One region of the Aquincola agrisoli genome, then DNA from elsewhere that is predicted to be linked to it. Evidence: riboswitches for the same ligand, from Rfam matches in the RefSeq annotation. Region 1 holds a riboswitch; the other holds the start of a gene.

Region 1 (10,441 bases):
CCCCGTCGTGCTGCATTGATTCGCCCGGCCGGGCAAGGCCTTGTCCTCGACAGGGCTTGCCCGGGCACGCAGGCTGCGCCAAGATCAGGCGCCGATTGCCGCCGCGTGCTGTGAAACCGACCATCGACGCTCCGCTGTACCTGTCGCCCGACCTGCGCGATGCGCCGGTCATGGACCGCATGTGTTCGCGCTTCGTGCTCGCGCTGACGATGCGCAATGCCGGGCGCTTCAACCTGCGGCGCGACTGGAACAGCCTGTTGTCGCTGGCGGGCCGCCACCTGGCATGGCCGCAGCCGGTGCTGACGCGGCTGCGGGCCTTTCTCGGCAGGCGCTGCCAGGGGAACGAGCACTGGCAGGGCCACGAGGCGCTGGGCGACGCGGCCTTCCTGCAGCGCCACGGCCATTGGCGCGGCCCGTACGAGGAAGGCACGCTCTTCTTCTACATCGACGAGTACATCAAGGACGCACCCAAGGACCTGCTCACCGTGCTCACCGCCACCGCGCAGTGGCTGGAGCGCAGCCTCAAGAAGGAGTCGACGCTCGTCGAGAAGAACATCGACGCACTGGCCGGCCTGCTGCAGCTCAACGCCGCCGAGCGCGCGCTGCTGCTGTACGGCACGCTCGCGCGCTACCAGCGCGACCTGCGGGGGCTGCTCGTCGAGTTCAAGGTGTCGAGCGCGCAGGAGGCCTACGCGGCGATCGCCGACGTGGCGGGCGTCGACGAGCGTGACGTGGCCGAGGCGCTGCGCGCAGGCTCCCGGCTCGAGCGCATCGGCATGGTCGAGAACCTGATCTCGGAGCACAACATCACGGACCTCGCCGACCTGATGAAGGTCAGCGATCAGCTGCCCCCGGTGCTGATGCGCGAGTACCCGGGCCCCAACGACCTGATGGCGGTGTTCACCCGCCCCGCCAGCACCAGCGAGCTGCAGCCGGGCGACTTCCAGTTCGTCGGCGACGACCTGGACGTGCTGACGGACCTGCTGCGCAACGCGGTGGAGCGCAAGGCGCAGGGGGTCAACGTGCTGCTCTACGGCCCGCCGGGCACCGGCAAGACCGAGCTGGCCAAGGTCGCGGCGCAGGCGGCCCGGCTGACGCTCTACGAGGTCGAGTACGCCGACCGCGACGGCAATTCGCTTTCCGGCCGCGACCGCTACCGCTCGCTGCAGATCAGCCAGGTCTTCCTCAAGACCAGTCCCAGCGTGGCGCTGCTGTTCGACGAGGTGGAGGATGTCTTCCCGCCGCTGTCGACCGACACCGCGCAGCTGATGGCGCGGCTGGACAGCGGCGATGCGCCTTCGGGCAGCGTCAGCGGCAAGGCCTGGGTCAACCAGATCCTCGAGACCAACCCGGTGCCGGTGATCTGGGTCACCAACCGCATCGAGCAGATCGATCCGGCGTTCCGGCGCCGCTTCCAATACCACCTCGAACTCAAGTCGCCGCCGCCGGGCGCGCGCGAGGCGCTGGTCGCACGGGCGCTCGCCGGCGTGCCGGTGCGCGAAGGCTTCGCATCGCGGCTGGCCGAGCGGCGGGGCCTCACGCCGGCGCAGGTGCGCACGGCCGTGCGCTTCGCCAGGCTGGCGCAGCCGCAGGACGCCGAGGGCGCGGCGATCGAGGCGTTGATCGAGCGGCAGCTCGGCAATGCCGACAAGGCCCTGGGGCACAGCGGCCAGCGCGGCGCGCGGCAGGTGGTCACGCGCTACGACCTGTCGCTGCTGAACGTGGAGAGCCGGTTCGAGCTGCCGCGTGTCGTCGAGGCGCTGGGCCGGCGCGGCCACGGCACGCTGTGCTTCCATGGCGCACCCGGCACGGGCAAGACGGCGCTGGCCGAGCACATCGCCCAGTCGCTGCAGCGGCCGCTGATGGTGCGCCAGGCCAGCGATCTCGTCAGCAAGTTCGTCGGCGAGACCGAGCAGAACATGTCGCGCATGTTCGACGAGGCCGCCGCGGAAGGCGCAGTGCTGCTGCTCGACGAGGCGGACAGCTTCCTGCGCAGCCGCCAGCGCGCCGAGCGCACCTACGAAGTGACCGAGGTCAACGAGATGCTCCAGTGCATGGAGCGCTTCGCCGGCATCTTCGTCTGCACCACCAACCTGTTCGACGAACTGGACGAGGCCGCGCTGCGGCGCTTCACGTTCAAGATCCGCTTCAACCCGCTGACGCTGGCGCAGCGCCTGCGCATGTTCGCGGCGGAAGCGCTGGCCGGCGGCGATGCGACGCCGGAGCAGCGCCAGCGCCTGGCGCAGCTCGACCAGCTGACGCCGGGTGACTTCGCCGCGGTGCAGCGGCAGGCCGACGTGCTGGGCGACGTGTTCGATCCCGACGGTTTCCTGTCGCAGCTCGAGGGCGAACACCGGGCCAAGCCGGCCGTGCGGCAGCGCCGCAGCATGGGCTTCCTGACGTAGGGGGCTTTGGGCGGCCGGCTCAAGCCGAGGTGCGCGCCGACCGATATCGCGTTCACGAAGGTGGCAAAAAGCCACCCCAAGAAAGCTGGACGTCGATGGACCTGCCCGACCTCGTGCAGCGTTACGACCCGTGGGTCGTCGCGCTGTCCTACCTCATTGCCTCGCTGGCGTCGTTCGTCGCGCTCGATCTCGCCAAGCGCGTTCGGACCGACGACCGCCTGATGGCGATGAGCTGGTGGATCGGCGGGTCCGTGGCGATGGGCTCCGGCATCTGGTCGATGCACTTCGTCGGCATGCTCGCACTGGAGCTGCCGATCGAGGTCGGGTACGGCTATCTGCTGACGACGCTGTCGTGGGTGGCGGGCGTGGGCGCCTCGGCGATCGCGCTGGGTGTCGCGACGCGCCCCAAGCTGACCCTGCCGGCCTTGGCCGGCGGCTCGCTGGCCATCGGTGGCGGCATCTGCGCGATGCACTACACCGGCATGGCCGCGCTGGACATGGCGCCCGGCATCCGGTGGGACTGGGAGCTGGTGGGCGCTTCGGCGGGCATCGCGATCGGCGCTTCCGCCGTCGCGCTGGTGATCTTGTTCTGGCTGCGGCGCCTGACGGCCCAGGCCGCCATCCTGTGGCAGATCGTCGCGGCCCTGGTGATGGGCCTGGCGATCGCCGGCATGCACTACACGGGCATGGCGGCGGCCGCGTTCCCGGCCGGCTCCGTCTGCCTCAGCACGACCGAGCTGCGCGGCGACAGCCTGGGGATGATCGTCTCCGTGGCGGCGGTGACGCTGCTGACGCTGACGCTCTTTACCTCAGTGCTCGATGCGCGGCTGCAGAGCAAGGCGCAGATGCTGGCGCAGTCGCTCCAGGCCGCCAACAACGAGCTCCACGAGCTGGCGTTCCGCGATGCGCTGACCGGGCTGCCGAACCGCCTGCTGTTCGACGACCGCGTGGCGCAGGCCGTCGAGCGGGCGGGCCGCGACGGCTCGCGGCTGGCGGTGCTGTTCGTCGACCTCGACGGCTTCAAGCCGATCAACGATTCCTTCGGCCACGGCTATGGCGACCTCGTGCTGAAGGAAGTGGCGCGGCGGCTTGCCGACCAGGCGCGCGCGAGCGACACGGTGGCGCGCGTGGGCGGCGACGAGTTCGTGCTGCTGCTGGAAGGCGTGGCCAACGAGGCGGCGATCGCGCAGATCGCGCAGCGCATCATCGATGCGCTGTCGATGCCGGTGACCGCCCAGGACCGCGACGTGAACCTCTCGTGCTCGATCGGCATCGCGGTGCACAAGAGCGGCAGCGCGCCCAACGACAAGCTGATGGCCAATGCCGACGCCGCCATGTACGCCGCGAAGCGGGCCGGCGGCGCCAGCTACGCCTTCTTCGAGCCCCACATGGACGCCGACGTGCGCGAGCAGGTCGACCTGCACCGCGACCTGCGGCTGGCGCTGGAGCGCGGCGAGCTGGAGCTGCACTACCAGCCCAAGGTTTCGGGCGACGGCAGCACCATCACCGGCGCGGAGGCGCTGGCGCGGTGGCGCCACCCGCAGCGCGGCATCGTGAGCCCGGGCGTCTTCATCCCCGTGGCCGAACGCTTCGGCCTCATCGGCGCGCTGGGCGACTGGGTCGTCAACGAGGCCTGCCGCCAGGTGCGCCAATGGCTCGACGAGGGCCTGCGCGTGCGTGTCGCGGTCAACCTGTCGGTCTTCCAGCTGCGGCAGGACGACCTGGTCGAGCGTGTGCTGAAGGCCATCGAGGTCCACCGCATCGAGCCCGCGCTGCTCACCTTCGAGATCACCGAGTCGGTGGCGATGGAGGACGCGGAGAGCACGCTGATCACCTTCGAGCGCCTCGCGGCGATCGGCGTGCAGATGTCGATCGACGACTTCGGCACCGGCTACTCCAGCCTCTCCTACCTGCGCCGGTTGCAGGCCCGGCAGCTGAAGATCGACCGCGCCTTCGTGCGCGACCTCGAGACCAGCGCCGATGCCCGGGCAGTGGTGCAGGCCGTCGTGCAGCTCGCGCACGCGCTGGGGCTCAACGTCGTCGCCGAGGGCGTCGAGACGGTGGGCCAGCGCGACGTGCTGAACGCGCTGGGCTGCGACGAACTGCAGGGCTTCCTCTTCGCCAAGCCGATGCTGCCGGCGTCGGTGGCGCTATGGGCCGCCGGCGTCAACCGCCCGACCGCCCTGGTGTTCGGAGATTCCGCCTACGTCGAGATGGATCAGCCGCCTTCCTAGAATGCCGGGATGAGCACGCCCCAGCCCTACACCCGAGCCGCCGACCTGCCGCGCCTGCTGCGCGAGCGCATCGTCATCATCGACGGCGCGATGGGCACGATGATCCAGCGCTACAAGCTGACCGAGGCGGACTTCCGCGGCGAGCGCCTGAAGGACCACCCCAAGGACCTCAAGGGCAACAACGACCTGCTGGTGCTGACCCGGCCCGACGTGATCCGCGAGATCCACGACCAGTACCTCGCCGCCGGCGCCGACCTGATCGAGACCAACACCTTCGGCGCCACCACGGTCGCGCAGGAGGACTACGACCTCGCCGGGCTCGCCTACGAGATGAACGTGGCCGCCGCGCGCATCGCCCGCGCGGCCTGCGATGCGGCCAGCACGCCCGACAAGCCCCGCTACGTGGCCGGCGCGCTCGGCCCCACGCCGCGCACCGCCAGCATCAGCCCCGATGTCAACGACCCGGCGGCGCGCAACATCAGCTTCGAGGCGCTGCGTGCGGCCTACTACGAGCAGGCCAAGGGCCTGCTCGAGGGCGGCGCCGACGTGTTCCTGGTCGAGACCATCTTCGACACGCTCAACGCCAAGGCCGCGATCTTCGCGCTCGACGAGCTGATGGAGGACACCGGCGAGCGGCTGCCGGTCATCATCTCCGGCACGGTCACCGATGCGTCGGGCCGCATCCTGTCGGGCCAGACGGTCACCGCGTTCTGGCATTCGGTGCGGCATGCCAAGCCCATCGCGGTCGGCCTGAACTGCGCGCTGGGCGCGGCGCTGATGCGGCCTTACATCGAGGAGCTGGGCAAGGCCGCGGCCGACACCTTCATCTCGTGTTATCCCAATGCCGGGCTGCCCAACCCGATGAGCGACACCGGTTTCGACGAGACGCCGGAGGTCACGGGGGGGCTGATGGAGGAGTTCGCGAAGAGCGGCTTCCTGAACATCGTCGGGGGGTGCTGCGGCACCACGCCCGACCACATCGCCGCGATCGCGCGGCGGGTGTCGGCCTACCGCCCGCGCAGCCCGCGCGATCCGCTCTTCAGCGGCCTGGTCGAAGCCCCCTGAGGGCCGGGCGCCGCCGCCGGCCGCCGCTCAGGCGTCGCCCACGGCCAGGCGCAGGCCCAGCACGGCGCCGTTGGCGGGCGACGTGCCCACGCGCGCCGCCGCCACCCCCCGGCCCGCCAGATGGCGCGCGACAGCGTCGTGCCGGCGCTTCGCCAGCGCCGCGTCCGATGCCGCCGGCACCGAGACGCTGACGACGAGCAGCTCGTTGCGGCGCAGGCTTTCGGCGACGCGGTCGAGCACCGCGGCCAGCGGCGGCTTGACGCCGGCCTGCCCGGCATCGAAGGCGAAGGCCGCGGGCACGTCGACACGCAGCGTGCCGTCGCGTGCCATGACGATCTGTACCGGCGTACCACTGAACCACTGCTGCAGCCATTGCTGCTCGGCCATCAGCGCGGCGGGCGCGGCTGCGCGGCGGTCGGCCTCGGAGCCCGGGGCACGGGACGCCTGCGGCGGGCCGCTGGCACAGCCGGCGATCATCAGCGCGGCAAGCGCTGCGCCGGCCGCACCGGTGCGGCGGCGAAACGAGGAAGAGGGGATCATTCCGGGATTGCAGCCTGGTTGGGGGCCCCCGGCCAGCCCCGGGGTGTAAGCCTTGTTGCGGACGGTAGGCCGCTTCATGCCGGCGTCATCACCAGCCGCACCGGCGAGCCCGGCAGGCCATCGAGCTCGGTGATCCGGGTGGGCAGGATGCTGGGGCTGAAGAAGTGCTCGCGCACCCGGGTGCTGCGCTCGCGTGCGAGCGACGAGACGCCGCCCGCCTCGGCCGGCGCCTCGATGCGCAATTGCACGCGGGGCTGGCGCTCGAGGCTGCTTCGCACGCGCGTCAGCACCGCGGCCAGCGGCGGCTTGACGGCGGAGGCGCCCGGGTCGAAGCAGAACTCCGCAGGGACTTCGACGAGCAGGCTGCCGTCGCCCTGGGACGCGATGACCACCGGCGTGCCTTCGAACCACTGTTGCAGCCACCGCTGTTCCACCACCAGCGGCGGCTCAGGCATCAGGGGCGGCGGGACGCTCGGCGCGGGCGGTGTCTCGGCCGACGGCGGCACCGGCATCGGCGTGGCCGCGGGGGGCGGCTCGGGCGGCGGCGGTGGGGGCGGCAGCAGCTCCGGGGGGGGGGCCGGGGGTGGGGCCTGAAGCGGCGGCGGCGCAGGCCGCGTGGGCTGGTCCAGCGGCACGCGGCTGGCGCAGCCGGCCAGCAGCGCTCCGGCCAACAGGGCCACCGTGGCCACGGTTGATCGATTCCACCAGGGCATCACGTCTTCTCCAGGTTGCAGGTTGTGTCGTCGGGCGATTGTGCAGGCGGCCGCGGACGGCCGCCGCTAAAATCGTGCCCTGCCCGAGGAGCGTTGCGATGGCCTCACCAGCCGCCAGGCTCGGGCGCCGGCTCCGCCGAAGGGGCCGTCCGGCAACCACGCTCCCCCGGCGCGGACGACGTTGCGGGTGGGCCGCAGCCGACTCGCCGCACCGGACACCACCATCGCACGCCATGTCCGAAGCCCTCTCCGCCGCCCCAGCCTTGCCTGCCGTTCCTCCGCCGCTGCGCCTGTCGGGGCTGGAGCCCGTCGCCATCGGCGCCGGCACGCTGTTCGTCAACATCGGCGAGCGCACCAACGTCACCGGCTCCAAGGCTTTCGCAAGGATGATCCTGAACGGCCAGTTCGAGCAGGCGCTGGCCGTCGCGCGCCAGCAGGTGGAAAACGGCGCGCAGGTGATCGACGTCAACATGGACGAGGCGATGCTCGACTCCAAGGCGGCGATGGTGCGCTTTCTGAACCTCATCGCCAGCGAGCCCGACATCGCGCGCGTGCCCATCATGGTCGACTCGTCGAAGTGGTCGGTGATCGAGGCCGGGCTGCAGTGCATCCAGGGCAAGGGCATCGTCAACTCGATCTCGCTGAAGGAGGGGGTGGACGAATTCAAGCGCCAGGCCACGCTGGTCAAGCGCTACGGCGCCGCGGCCGTGGTGATGGCCTTCGACGAGAAGGGCCAGGCCGACACCTACGCCCGCAAGATCGAGATCTGCGAGCGCGCCTACCGCATGCTGGTCGACGAAGTGGGCTTCCCGCCCGAGGACATCATCTTCGACCCCAACATCTTCGCGATCGCCACCGGCATCGAGGAGCACGACAACTACGCGGTCGACTTCATCAACGCCACGCGCTGGATCAAGCAGAACCTGCCGGGCGCCAAGGTGTCGGGCGGCGTCAGCAACGTGAGCTTCAGCTTCCGCGGCAACGACCCGGTGCGCGAGGCGATCCACACCGTGTTCCTGTACCACGCCATCCAGGCGGGCATGGACATGGGCATCGTCAACGCCGGCATGGTGGGCGTGTACGACGACCTGGATCCGGTGCTGCGCGAGCGCGTGGAAGACGTGGTGCTCAACCGACGGCCTGACGCCGGCGAGCGCCTGGTCGAGATCGCCGAGAGCGCCAAGGGCGCCGCCAAGGACGACAGCGCCCGCCTCGCGTGGCGCGCGCTGCCGGTGGCCGAGCGCCTGTCGCACGCGCTGGTGCACGGCATCACCGAGTTCATCACCGAGGACACCGAGGAGGTGTGGCAGCAGATCCGCGCCGACGGCGGCCGCCCGCTGCACGTGATCGAAGGGCCGCTGATGGCCGGCATGAACGTGGTGGGCGACCTGTTCGGCGCCGGCAAGATGTTCCTGCCGCAGGTGGTGAAGAGCGCGCGTGTGATGAAGCAGGCCGTGGCCCACCTGCTGCCCTACATCGAGGAAGAGAAGCGCCTGCTCGTCGAGGCCGGCGGCGATGCCAAGCCCAAGGGCAAGATCGTCATCGCCACCGTGAAGGGTGACGTGCACGACATCGGCAAGAACATCGTCACCGTCGTGCTCCAGTGCAACAACTACGAAGTGGTGAACATGGGCGTGATGGTGCCCTGCCAGGAGATCCTCGCCAAGGCGCGCGAGGAGGGCGCCGACATCATCGGCCTGTCCGGCCTCATCACGCCGAGCCTGGAGGAGATGCAGTACGTCGCGGCCGAGATGCAGCGCGACGACTGGTTCCGCGCGAAGCGGGTGCCGCTGCTGATCGGCGGCGCCACCACGAGCCGCGTGCACACCGCGGTGAAGATCGCGCCGCACTACGAAGGGCCGGTGGTCTACGTGCCCGATGCCTCGCGCAGCGTGGGCGTGTGCACCGAACTGCTGTCCGACGAGCGCGCCGCGCGCTTCATCGACGAGGTGACGGCCGACTACGCCAAGGTGCGCGAGCAGCACGCCAACAAGAAAGCGACGCCGCTCGTCACGCTGGCCGAGGCGCGCGCCAACAAGACGCCGATCGACTGGAGCTCGTTCGAGCCGGTGAAGCCCAAGGTGCTGGGCCGGCGCGTGTTCCGCAACTACGACTTGGCCGAACTGGCGCAGTGCATCGACTGGACGCCGTTCTTCCAGACCTGGGACCTGGCCGGGCGCTTCCCCGAGATCCTGCGCGACGAGGTCGTTGGCGACTCCGCCACCCGGGTGTTCAGCGACGGCAAGCGCATGCTGCAGCGGCTCATCGAAGGTCGCTGGCTGCAGTGCCATGGGGTCATCGGCCTGTACCCGGCCAACACGGTAGGTGACGACGACATCGAGATCTACGCCGGCGAATCGCGCACCGAGGTGCTGATGACCTGGCGCGGCCTGCGCATGCAGAGCGTGCGGCCAGTGGTCGACGGCGTGAAACGTCCCAACCGCTGCCTGGCCGACTTCGTCGCGCCCAAGGGCACGAAGGCCGACTACGTGGGCCTGTTCGCGGTGAGCGCGCAGGGCGTCGAGAAGAAGGAGAAGCAGTTCCTCGACGACCACGACGACTACTCGGCCATCATGCTGAAGGCGCTGGCGGACCGCTTCGCCGAGGCCTTCGCCGAGCGCCTGCACCAGCGCGTGCGCACCGACTTCTGGGGCTACGCGGCCGGCGAGGCCTTGAGCAATGAGGAGCTGATCGCCGAGAAGTACCGCGGCATCCGCCCGGCCCCGGGCTACCCGGCCTGCCCCGACCACCTGCCCAAGCGCGACATGTTCCGCGTGCTGGATGCCGGGGACGTGGGCATGGGGCTCACGGAAAGCCTCGCGATGACGCCGGCGGCGAGCGTGAGCGGCTTCTACCTGGCGCACCCCGAGGCCGTCTACTTCAACGTCGGCAAGATCGGCGACGACCAGCTGGCCGACTGGCAGGCACGCAATGCGCTGGACGAGGCGCAGGCACGGCGTGCGCTCGCGCCGCTGCTGGGGTAATGCCCCGCTTGCTTGCGGGGTGTCGTTACAGCGGGTGACGACTGATGCATTGTCCGGAACAACCAAATGCGTCCACGCGCGTTCAATGCTGTGAAACCCTGGTCATCAAGGAGTAAGAACATGCCGAACGACATCCTGCCCACCCCGGCGAACCCGGGCTCGCCGCTGCGCCGCTCGCAGGACCACCGCGTGGTGGGCCTGGTCGCGGGTGCGGTGCTGGTGGCCGCCGTGGCCGGGGGCGCGGGTTGGGCCTTGCGGGGCGGGGCCGAGCCGTCCGCGTCGGCTGACACGCCGCCGGCGGCGGTGGCCGCGTTGGCGCCGGTGCAGGGCGCGCAGGCGCAGCCGGGGCATGTGCAAGTCCCGGCGACGAAGCCCGCGCCCGTGCGGTCACAACAGGCACCAGCCGCAGACGCCCCGCCGCCGGTGGCCGCCGCAGCACCGAGCCCGCGCGAGCCGCTGCGCACGCAACGGGTCGCCATCTGCCAGCAGTGCGGCGTCAT
Region 2 (10,441 bases), on a different contig from region 1:
GGCCGCCGAACATCCGCCTGGCGCGCGCGTCGCCCAGCGGCGCGAGCAGCTCCAGGCAGTGGGCGACGATCGGGTCGGCGGGGGCGGTGGCGCGCATCCGGGCAGTCTAGGCCGGCCACAATCGGGTTTCCGCCACCGACCCCCTCGCCCGCCATGCCTGCCGACTTCAGCCTGGAACCGTCCCGCGACAAGAAGGTGCTGCGCCGCCAGCTCCAGGCCGAGCGGCTCGCGATGATCGACCGCCACGAGCGCGCGATGCACCTGCAGCGGGTGCTGCGCGTGTGGCTGGTGGCCCGCAAGGAGACGACGATCGGCGCCTACTGGCCCATCAAGGGCGAGTTCGATGCGCTGCCCGCGCTCTTCCGCTGGAGCGAAGCCGACCCGGCGCGCCGCATCGGCCTGCCGGTGATCGACCGCGAGACCAAGCAGCTGCGCTTCCACGTCTGGTACCCGGGGTGCCCGATGGAGGAGGATGCCTTCGGCATCCCCAAGCCCAAGGACACCGAGGAATTCCAGCCGCAGATGCTGCTGGTGCCCTGCGTGGGCTACGGCCCCGGCGGCGTGCGCCTGGGTTACGGCGGCGGCTTCTACGACCGCACGCTGGCGGCGATCGAACCCAAGCCGTACACGGTGGGCGTCGGCTATTCGCACGGCTTCCTGCCGTGGCTCCAGCCCGAGCCGCACGACGTGCCGCTCGACGCGATGCTCAACGAGGACGGCGTCGTCGCCGACGCCGATCCGCAGTGACCTGAACCTGCCTCAGGCGGCCGGGCCGAGCTGGAGGCGTTTGCAGAGCTCCAGCGTCAGCGGGCTCTGGTTCATCGTGTAGAAGTGGAGGCCCGGCGCGCCGCCGGCGATCAGCCGCTCGCACAACGAGGTGACCACGTCGAGGCCGAACGCGCGGATCGAGGCCGCGTCGTCCAGGAAGCCCTCCATCTTCAGCGCCACCCAGCGCGGGATCTCGATGCCGTCGCGCTGCGCGAACTGCGCGATCTTCGCGAAGTTGTGGAAGGGCATGATGCCCGGCACCACCGGCACCTCGGCGCCCAGCTTGCGGGTCTGCTCGACGAAGTGGAAATACGCGTCGGGGTTGAAGAAGAACTGCGTGATCGCGGCGGTGGCGCCGGCCTTCACCTTCTCGACGTAGTGCTGCACGTCGCGGGCGGCGTAGCGCTGCTCGGGGTGGTATTCCGGATAGGCCGCCACCTCGATCTGCCAGTCGGGGCCCTGCGTCTCGCGGATGAAGCGCACCAGCTCGGCGGCATAGCGGAACTCGCCCGCGACCGCGGTGCCGCTGGGCAGGTCGCCGCGCAGCGCGACGATGCGGCGGATGTTCTGCGCGCGGTAGGTGGCCAGGATCTCGGCCAGCCCGGCGCGCGTGGAGCCCACGCAGGACAGGTGCGGCGCGGCCTCGAAGCCGGCCTTGGCGATGGCGCTCACGGTGGCCAGCGTCTTGTCGCGCGTGGCGCCGCCGGCGCCGTAGGTCACGCTGAAGAACTCGGGCTTCAGCGCGCCCAGCTCCTGCACCACGGTCTTGAGCTTGTCGTCGCCGACCGGGGTGTTGGGCGGAAAGAACTCGAAGCTGATCGGCACGGTCATGGGGTTGCTCTCGGAAGATCGGGGGTTCGTGCGTGCACGAAGAACTCGGTGTTGCCGTCGCCGCCGGCGATCGGGCTCGGGAAATAGGCGGCCACCGCCAGCCCGTGCGCGGCGCAGGCCTCGCGGATGCGCTGCTCCACCACAGGGTACGACGCGGCGCTCTTCACCAGGCCGCCCTTGCCGATGTCCTGCGGCTGCAGTTCGAACTGCGGCTTCACCAGCATCAGCAGCTCGCCGCCCGGCTCGAGCAGCGGCGCCAGCGCGGGCAGCACCAGCGTGAGCGAGATGAAGGACAGGTCGCCGGTGACGAAGCCGAAGCGCCCGAGCCCGGCGTCGACATGGCGGGCGTTGACGCCTTCCAGCGCCTGCACGCGCGGGTCGCCGCGCAGCTTCGGGTGGAGCTGGCCGTGGCCGACGTCGATGCCGACCACACGCGCCGCGCCGCGCGCCAGCAGCACGTCGGTGAAGCCGCCGGTGCTCTGGCCCACGTCGAGGCAGGTGCGGCCGGCCACGTCGACGCCCGCCTGTGCAAGCGCGCCTTCCAGCTTGAGCCCGCCGCGCGACACCCAGCGCAGCTCGGCGTCGTCGGTCAGCTCGACGGTGCAGCCTTCGGGCAGGTCTTCGCCCGCCTTCTTCGGCACCTGCCAGCCCTGCGGGCCCTGCCAGCGCACTGCGCCGCGCTCGATCAGCCGCTGCGCAGCCGAGCGCGTGGGCGCCAGCCCTTGCTGCACGATGAGTTGGTCAGCGCGTGTCACAACCGTGGATAAGGAAAGGCGAATTGCTCCAGCAGACACCGCGGATCCGGCTCTGCCGGTCCGCTGGTGGCGCCCCCTTGAGGGGGAGCGCCGGAAGGCGCTCCGGGGGTGGTCTCAATACCTGTACGTATCGGGCTTGTAGGGGCCGTTCTTGTCCACGCCGATGTACGCGGCCTGCGCGTCGGTCAGCGTGGTCAGCTGCGCGCCCAGCTTCGACAGCTGCAGGCGCGCGACCTTCTCGTCCAGGTGCTTGGGCAGCACGTACACCTTGCCGACCTTGTATTCCTTCGGCTTGGTGAACAGCTCGATCTGGGCGATGGTCTGGTTCGCGAAGCTGGAGCTCATCACGTAGCTCGGGTGGCCCGTGCCGCAGCCCAGGTTCACCAGGCGGCCCTTGGCCAGCAGGATGATGCGCTTCTCGGGCTTCTTGCCCTTGGCCGGGAAGATCACGTGGTCGACCTGCGGCTTGATCTCTTCCCACTTGTACTTCTCGAGCGACGCGACGTCGATCTCGTTGTCGAAGTGGCCGATGTTGCAGACGATGGCCTGGTCCTTCATCGCGGCCATGTGCTCGTGGCGGATGACGTCCTTGTTGCCGGTGGTGGTGACGAAGATGTCGGCCTTGTCGGCGGCGTACTCCATCGTCACGACCTTGTAGCCTTCCATGCAGGCCTGCAGGGCGTTGATCGGGTCGATCTCGGTCACCCACACCTGGGCCGACAGCGCACGCAGCGCCTGCGCCGAGCCCTTGCCCACGTCGCCGTAACCCGCCACGACGGCGACCTTGCCGGCGATCATCACGTCGGTGGCGCGCTTGATGCCGTCGACCAGCGATTCGCGGCAGCCGTAGAGGTTGTCGAACTTGCTCTTGGTGACCGAGTCGTTGACGTTGATGGCGCGCAGCATCAGCGTGCCCTTGGCCGACATCTCGTTCAGGCGGTGCACGCCGGTGGTGGTTTCCTCGGTCACGCCGATGATGTTCTTCAGGCGGCGGCTGTACCAGGTCGGGTCGACCTTCAGCTTGGCCTTGATCGCGGCGTGCAGGATCTTCTCTTCCTCGCTGGTGGGCTTGCCCAGCGCCTTGATGTCCTTCTCGGCCTTGGCGCCCAGGTGCATCAGCAGCGTGGCGTCGCCGCCGTCGTCGAGGATCATGTTCGGGCCGTCGGCGCGGCTGCCGCGGGTGGGCGTGAACTCGAAGATGCGGTGGGTGTAGTCCCAGTAGTCTTCCAGCGACTCGCCCTTGACCGCGAACACCGGCGTGCCGGCCGCGGCGATGGCGGCCGCAGCGTGGTCCTGCGTCGAGAAGATGTTGCACGAGGCCCAGCGCACTTCGGCGCCCAGCGCCTGCAGCGTCTCGATCAGCACGGCGGTCTGGATCGTCATGTGCAGCGAGCCGGTGATGCGCGCACCCTTCAGCGGCTGGGTCTTCGCGAACTCCTCGCGGATCGCCATGAGGCCGGGCATCTCGGTCTCGGCGATCTTGATCTCCTTGCGGCCCCACTCGGCGAGCGACAGGTCGGCAATGGCGTGGTCGGGGGCGGGGACGGGTTTGAGGACGGCGTTCATAGAGGGCTCCGGTTCAAGGGGCCCGCCGAATCGCGAGAAGGGGAGGAAGGATCCGCTCACCCAGGACACGACTCGTGCGGGTGAGCGTTGTTGCAGGCCGCGGCGGCGGGTGCCGCGGCGGTGGTCCGAGCCTGGGGCACGTGCCGTGCCTTGCAACGCTCCTCGGAAAGTGCCGGGATTGTAGTGGCGTGCGCGGCCGCCTGCCGACGGTGCAAACGCCGGAAAAGCCCGGTCGAACGCGGCCATTCGTCTGTGCAAGACTGGCGCCATGTCCCTCCCCCCGTCCGCCGCCCGCCCCTGGGCGCAGGCGCCGGCGGCCGCGCTGGCGGCCGTGCACGGCGTCTTCACCGACATCGACGACACCCTGACGCGCGACGGCGCGATCGATCCGCCCGCGCTGGCCGCGTTGCAGGCGCTGCACGAGGCCGGCGTGCCGGTGATCGCCATCACCGGCCGGCCGCTCGGCTGGAGCCGCGAGCTGGCCAGCCGGTGGCCGTTGCGCGCCATCGCGGCCGAGAACGGCGCGGTGGCGCTGCTGCGCGAGGGCGGCGGCTGGCGCGAGGCGTATGCCCAGGACGAGGCCACGCGCGCGGCCAACGCCCCCCGCCTGCGCGCGGCCGCCGCCCGCCTGCTGCACGAGGTGCCCGGCGCCCGGCTGGCGCGCGACAGCGCCGGCCGCGTCACCGACATCGCGATCGACCACAGCGAGTTTACCCACCTGCCGCCCTCGGCCATCGCGCAGGCGGTGCGGGTGATGCACGAGGAAGGCATGCACGCCAGCGTCAGCTCGATCCACATCAACGGCTGGTACGGGGGGCACGACAAGTGGAGCGGCGCCTGCTGGATGCTGCAGGCGCTGGCCGGCCGCGAGCTGCCCGATGAAGTGGACCGGTGGATCTACGTGGGCGACTCCACCAACGACCAGGCGATGTTCGCGCGCTTTGCGCTGAGCGTCGGCGTGGCCAACCTGCGGCGCTTCGCGGCCGAGCTGCACACCTGGCCGGCGTACCTCACCCACGGCGAGCGGGGCGCGGGCTTTGCCGAAGTCGCGCAGCGCGTGCTGGCCTGCCGGCCGGGCGCGCCGGGGCGGTGAAGGCCGCGCCCGCACCCGGCATCGGCACCGCGCTGGCCCTGGCGCTGGCGGCCGCGGTGTCGCTGGGCCTGGCGCGGTTCTCCTACGCCTTGCTGCTGCCGCCGATGCGCGCCGACCTGGGCTGGAGCTACTTCACCGCCGGCGCGATGAACACCGTCAATGCCGCCGGCTACCTGGCCGGCGCGCTGCTGCTGCCGCCGCTGCTCGCGCGGCACGACGCCCGGCGGGTGCTGCTGGCGGGCAGCGTCGGTGCCGCGGCGCTGCTGGCGGCCCACGGCGCGGCCACCGGCGAGCTGCCGCTGTTCCTGCTGCGCTTCACCACCGGCGTGGCGAGCGCGGCGACCTTCGTGGCCGGCGGCCTGCTGGCCGCGCGGCTGGCGCAGTCGGCGCCCCATCCCGGCCTGGTGCTCGGCCTCTACTACGGCGGCACGGGCCTGGGCATCGTCGCCTCCGCGCTGGCCGTGCCGCCGCTCGCGGCGCGCAGCGGCCTGCATGCGTGGCAGGGCGCCTGGTGGGCCCTGGGCGCGCTGGCGGCGCTGTGCACCGCGGCCCTGGCCGCGGCGACGCGGGGCCTGGCGTCGCCGAAGCCGCCGGCCGCGGCCGCCCGCGAGGCGGTGCGCTGGCGCCGCTTCGGCTTCATGCTGGCAGGCTACCTGATGTTCGGGCTCGGCTACATCGGCTACATGACCTTCGTGGTCACGCTGCTGCGCGAGCAGGGCCTGGCCGAGCCGCTGATCGTCGCCTTCTACGTGGTGCTCGGGCTGGGCGTCGTCGCGTCGTCGTGGCTGTGGGCCGGCCTGCTGCAGCGCTACCGCGGCGGGCAGCCGCTGGCGCTGCTCAACGGGCTGCTGGCGGTGGCGACGCTGCTGCCGGTGCTGCTGGCCCACCCGGTGGCGGTGTTCGCCTCGGGCGCGCTGTTCGGCGGCGTGTTCCTGTCGGTCGTCGCCTCCACGACCGCGTTCGTGCGCCACAACCTGCCGGCCTCGGCGTGGCCCGCCGGCATCAGCGCCTTCACCATCGTGTTCGCGGCGGGGCAGATCGTCGGCCCCAGCGTGGTGGGCTGGATCGCCGACGGCCCGGGTGGGCTGGCGCGAGGCTTCGTGTGCTCGGCCGCGGTGCTCGCGCTGGGCGCCGCGATCGCGCTGCGTCAGCGGCCGCTGGGCTGACGCGGCGGGCCGGTCGGCCCGTGGCGCGGCTCGGCACCGCGCACCTCGAAGCGCACCTGCTGCACGAGCCGCCCATCCCGGCCGTGCAGCGCCAGCACATGCCGGCCGGGCCAGGGTGCCCACTGCAGGTGCGACCCTTCGCCGATGCGTCGGCCGTCGAGGCGCCAGACGCCGTCGGCGCCCTCGAAGACGATGCGCTGCGCGCCGGGCGGCATGTCCGGGTCGATGGCGAACAGGCTGCCGTCGCGCGGCTGCACGATGCCGAAGGGCGCACGCTGCGCGCTGCGCTGCCACACGGCCTGCTCGGTGCCGGCGATGAACCACTCGTCGCGCGGCGCCTCGTCCATCCCCTCGAAGCGCACGGCCTGGCGCAGCACGCCCGCCGGCGCGGCGGGGCGGGCTGCGCGCTCGCCGTCCTGCAGCGCCTGCACGATGCCGCGCCAGACCGGCGCGGCGCCGGTGGTGCCGCTCACGTGGTGCATCGGCTCGCCATCGGCATTGCCGACCCAGACGCCCACCGTGAAGCGCTCGGTGAAGCCGATGCACCAGTTGTCGCGCAGGTCCTTGCTGGTGCCGGTCTTCACCGCCGCGAAGCGCCGCGTGACGAGCGGGCTGTCGAGCCCGAAGGTCAGCGCGCGGGCGTTGTTGTCCGCCAGGATGTCGGCCACGAGCCAGGCGGCCCGCGGGTCCATCACCTGCAGGCCGGCGCGCGCGGGGGCCGGGCGGCCCGGCGCGGCCGGCAGCCACACGGCCGGGCCGAAGCGCCCGCCGTTGGCCAGCGCGCGGTAGGCGTTGGCCAGGTCGAGCAGCGTGACGTCGGCGCTGCCCAGCACCAGTGCGTGGCCGTGGTACCCCGCGGTGTGGTCGATGTGCAGGCCCAGCGCGTTGAGCCGCTCGAACACGGCGTCCGGGCCCAGCATCGCGCCCACCCGCACCGCCGGCACGTTCAGGCTGGCGCCCAGGGCGCTGCGCGCGCTCACCCAGCCCTTGAAGCGCCGGTCGTAGTTCTGCGGCTGGTAGAGCCCGCCGATGCCGTCAACGCCGGTGGCCAGCTCGGCCGGCGTGTCGTCGAGCAGGCTGGCGGGCGTGATCAGCCGGCGCTCGAACGCGAGGCCGTAGACGAACGGTTTCAGCGTCGAACCGGGCTGGCGGCGCGCCACCACCGCATCCACCTCGTGCGCCGCCGACAGGCCCGCGCCGGCCGAGCCTACCCAGGCACGCACCTCGCCGCTGGCGTTGTCGATCACCACCACGGCGCCGTCCTGCACGTTGCGGCGCTGCAGCTCGGCGAGCTGCTGGCGCAGCGCCTGCACGGCCAGGCGCTGGACCGCTGCGTCCAGCGTGGTCCGCACGTCGCCGCGGACGGGGGCCCGGCTGCCCAGCGCCTGCACCACGCGGCGCGCCAGGTGCGGCGCCAGCGGCTCGACGGCGGTGGGCCCGGGCCGCCGTGCCAGCGCGTGGGCGGCCAGGGTCTCGATGCCGGCGCACGGCAGCCGCTGCGCCTGGAGCACGCCGCAGGCGCGGCGGGCCACGTCGGCCGCCGCGGCGTTGGGTGCGCGCACCAGGGCCGACATCACCGCCGCCTCGGGCGCGTCGAGCCCGCTGGGGTGCTTGCCGAAGAGCTGCTGCGACGCGGCCGCCACGCCCACCAGTTCGCCGCGCAGCGGCACGCGGTTCAGGTAGGCCTCGAGGATCTCGGTCTTGCGCCAGCGCGCCTCCAGCTCGCGCGCCATCGCGATCTGGCCGATCTTCTGCGCGACGCTGCGCCCGCCGGCCGGCCGCGCCAGGCCGTCGTCGAGCAGGCCGGCGAGCTGCATGGTCAGCGTCGAGCCGCCCTGGGTGCGCGTGTTGACGGCGTTCGCCCAGGCGCTGCGCGCCAGCGCCGCCCAGTCGACGCCGCTGTGCGCCCAGAAGCGCCGGTCCTCGCCGAGCACGAGCGCGGTCCGCAGCGCGGGCGACACCTCGTCGAGCGCCGTCCAGGGGCCGACGCGCACGCGGGAGTCCACGCGCACGCCCTGCAGCGGCTCGCCATGACGGTCGCGCACGACGATGTCCGACGGCAGGTGCGCGGCCCGCACGTCGGCGAAGCCCGGCAGCCCCGCGGCCAGCGCGCCGCCCGCCGCCGCCGCGGTGGCGGCGAGCGCGGCAAGGGCGCGCCGGCGCATCGTCAAGGCTGCACCTCCAGCGTCTCGTTCGGCACCTCGCCGAAGACCTCGGGCGCGTACATCGCCTCGACGCGGGTGGGCGGCAGCGCGAAGCGGCCGCTGCTGTTCAGGCGCAGCGTGTACTCCAGCAGGTGGGTGCCGCGCGGCATCCACTCGTGGTACGCGCGCCAGGCCGCCGGCGCCCGCTCGACGTAGGCCAGCAGCGCGCCGCCCTCGCGCCGCTCGCCGCGCGTGGCGATCTGCGAGTCGCGGTTGCCGCCGCCGCCCAGCACCGTCGCGCCGGTGGGCAGCGGATCGCTGACGACCACCCAGCCCATGTCGCCCAGGGCCTGGAGCTCCAGCCGCACCCGCAGCAGGTCGCCGCGCGACCACCGGCCCGGCGTCTTCTGCGCCACCGGCACGATGCTGCGGCCGATGCGGTAGCCGGCGGCGACCGGCGCCTTGAGCGGCACCGCGGCCAGCGCCTGCAGCGTGGCCCAGGGCCGGCCGCTGCCCTGCTGCGCCAGTTCGAGCGTGGCGGGGGCGCCCTCGGGCCACGCCAGGCTGAGCGCGCCGCCGGCCGGCTGCAGCGCCCAGTCGAACGCGCCGCTCTCGGCGCCCAGGCGCACCGCGGTGCGGCCGGCCACCGGCGTGCCCTCGAAGGCCGCGGAGAAGCGGTCGAGCGCCAGCGATCCCCACAGGTTGGCCGGGGTCGTGCGCCAGGCGCCGCCCTGCTGGCGGGCGAGGGCGCCGGTCACCAGCCGGGGCAGCTCGGCGCGCCACGAGGGCTCCTCGAGCAGCGCCAGCACCAGCCGCGCGGCGTTGGCATCGGCGCTGTCCATCAGCCACCACCAGCCGTCGCTGTCCTCGGTGGAGAAGCGCAGCGTCGTGCCGCTGTAGGCGAGCCGCGCGCGCAGCAGCTGCCGGGCCTCGTCGAGGCGCTGCGCCCGCCCGGGCACGCCCTCCACGCGCTGCAGGATCTGCAGCCAGTCGATCAGCGCCGCCGTGGGCCAGGCCGCCGGCGCGATCGCGATCGACCCGAGCATGCGGGCGCTGGCACGGCCGTGGCGCGACAGCGCCTCGATCGCCGCGAGCTTGCGCACGTCGAGGTCGGGCCGCGGCGCACGCGTGCTGCGGGTGAGCCGGCCTTCGACGAAGGCGGCCAGGCCCTGCAGCATCGGCTCCAGCGCGGACGCCGGCAGCGCGAAGCGCGGGTCGAGCAGCGCGGCTTCGTGGCTGGCCTGCACCAGGTAGGCGGTGAGCCGGTCGTGGCCGCGCGGCGCGTCGCCCGCCGCCGGCGGGAAATACAGCGCGAGGCCGTCGCTGTCGAGGTGGTCGGGCAGCTCGGCCACCACGCGCTGCCAGCGGGTGGCGTCGCGCAGCCCGATCGCGACCGACGCGCGCTGCTCCAGGCAGCTGTACGGGTAGGCCTCGAAGAAGCGCCGCAGCCCGGGCAGCTCGGCCGACAGCCGCGGCTGCAGCGCGATCTGCACGCCGCCGGCCTTGGGGCCGTGCGCCGGCAGCGCGTCGGCCGGCGCGGCCAGCGGCACCGAGAGCGTGCCGTCGAGCTGCGTCAGCGTGGCCTGCATCACCCGCAGCGGCACCGCGGGCGCGATGGACTGCGTGATGCGCAGCTGGTCGCGCGCGGCGCCGCCCCGTTCGGCGACCGCGGCCTCCCAGGCCAGCAGCTGTACGCCGGCAGGCACCGTCACGGGCCACACCACCTCGGCCGCGCCGCCGGCGGGCAGGCTGACGCTGCGCGCCTCCAGGCCCGGCACGCCGGCCGCCTTCAGCGTGGCCTGGACCTCCATCGCGCGCGAGGTGGTGTTGCGCAGGGTGAAGACGGCGTTGTAGCTGTCGCCCTCGCGCGCCAGCGGCGGCAGGCCGGAGAGCATCTGCAGGTCCTGCGAGACGCGCACCTGCGTGCTGCCGGAGCCGAAGCGGTCGGTGCCCGCGTCGGCGACCGCGACGAGCCGGAAGCTCGTCAGCGAATCGTTCAGCGGCACCTCGATCGACGCTTCGCCGCGGGCGTCCAGCTGCACGTCGCCGCGCCACAACAGCAGGGTGTCGAACAGCTCGCGCGTGGGGTTGCGGCCCCCGCCGCCGCCGGCGGGCACC

The links. Region 1 has a riboswitch for S-adenosylhomocysteine ahead of metH (methionine synthase). Riboswitches for the same ligand answer to the same signal wherever they lie in the genome.
Region 2: another riboswitch for S-adenosylhomocysteine. It lies ahead of ahcY (adenosylhomocysteinase); the one in region 1 lies ahead of metH (methionine synthase).

Annotation. Positions count from the first base shown of each region.
Region 1 covers NZ_JAZIBG010000054.1:72,261-82,701, forward strand. Annotated here, with positions in the region: gene V4F39_RS24490 (BTH_I0359 family protein) at 1-19, shown strand, start outside; gene V4F39_RS24495 (ATP-binding protein) at 171-2,405, shown strand; gene V4F39_RS24500 (putative bifunctional diguanylate cyclase/phosphodiesterase) at 2,501-4,639, shown strand; gene V4F39_RS24505 (homocysteine S-methyltransferase family protein) at 4,649-5,704, shown strand; gene V4F39_RS24510 (OmpA family protein) at 5,732-6,244, opposite strand; gene V4F39_RS24515 (hypothetical protein) at 6,319-6,957, opposite strand; S-adenosyl-L-homocysteine riboswitch at 7,037-7,128, shown strand; gene metH (methionine synthase) at 7,191-9,941, shown strand; gene V4F39_RS24525 (outer membrane lipoprotein) at 10,062-10,441, shown strand, end outside.
Region 2 covers NZ_JAZIBG010000028.1:712,795-723,235, reverse strand. Annotated here, with positions in the region: gene V4F39_RS14975 (TfoX/Sxy family protein) at 1-97, opposite strand, end outside; gene V4F39_RS14970 (5-formyltetrahydrofolate cyclo-ligase) at 154-747, shown strand; gene metF (methylenetetrahydrofolate reductase [NAD(P)H]) at 760-1,599, opposite strand; gene V4F39_RS14960 (TlyA family RNA methyltransferase) at 1,596-2,354, opposite strand; gene ahcY (adenosylhomocysteinase) at 2,469-3,920, opposite strand; S-adenosyl-L-homocysteine riboswitch at 3,996-4,090, opposite strand; gene V4F39_RS14950 (HAD family hydrolase) at 4,189-5,013, shown strand; gene V4F39_RS14945 (YbfB/YjiJ family MFS transporter) at 5,010-6,179, shown strand; gene pbpC (penicillin-binding protein 1C) at 6,161-8,344, opposite strand; gene V4F39_RS14935 (alpha-2-macroglobulin family protein) at 8,347-10,441, opposite strand, start outside.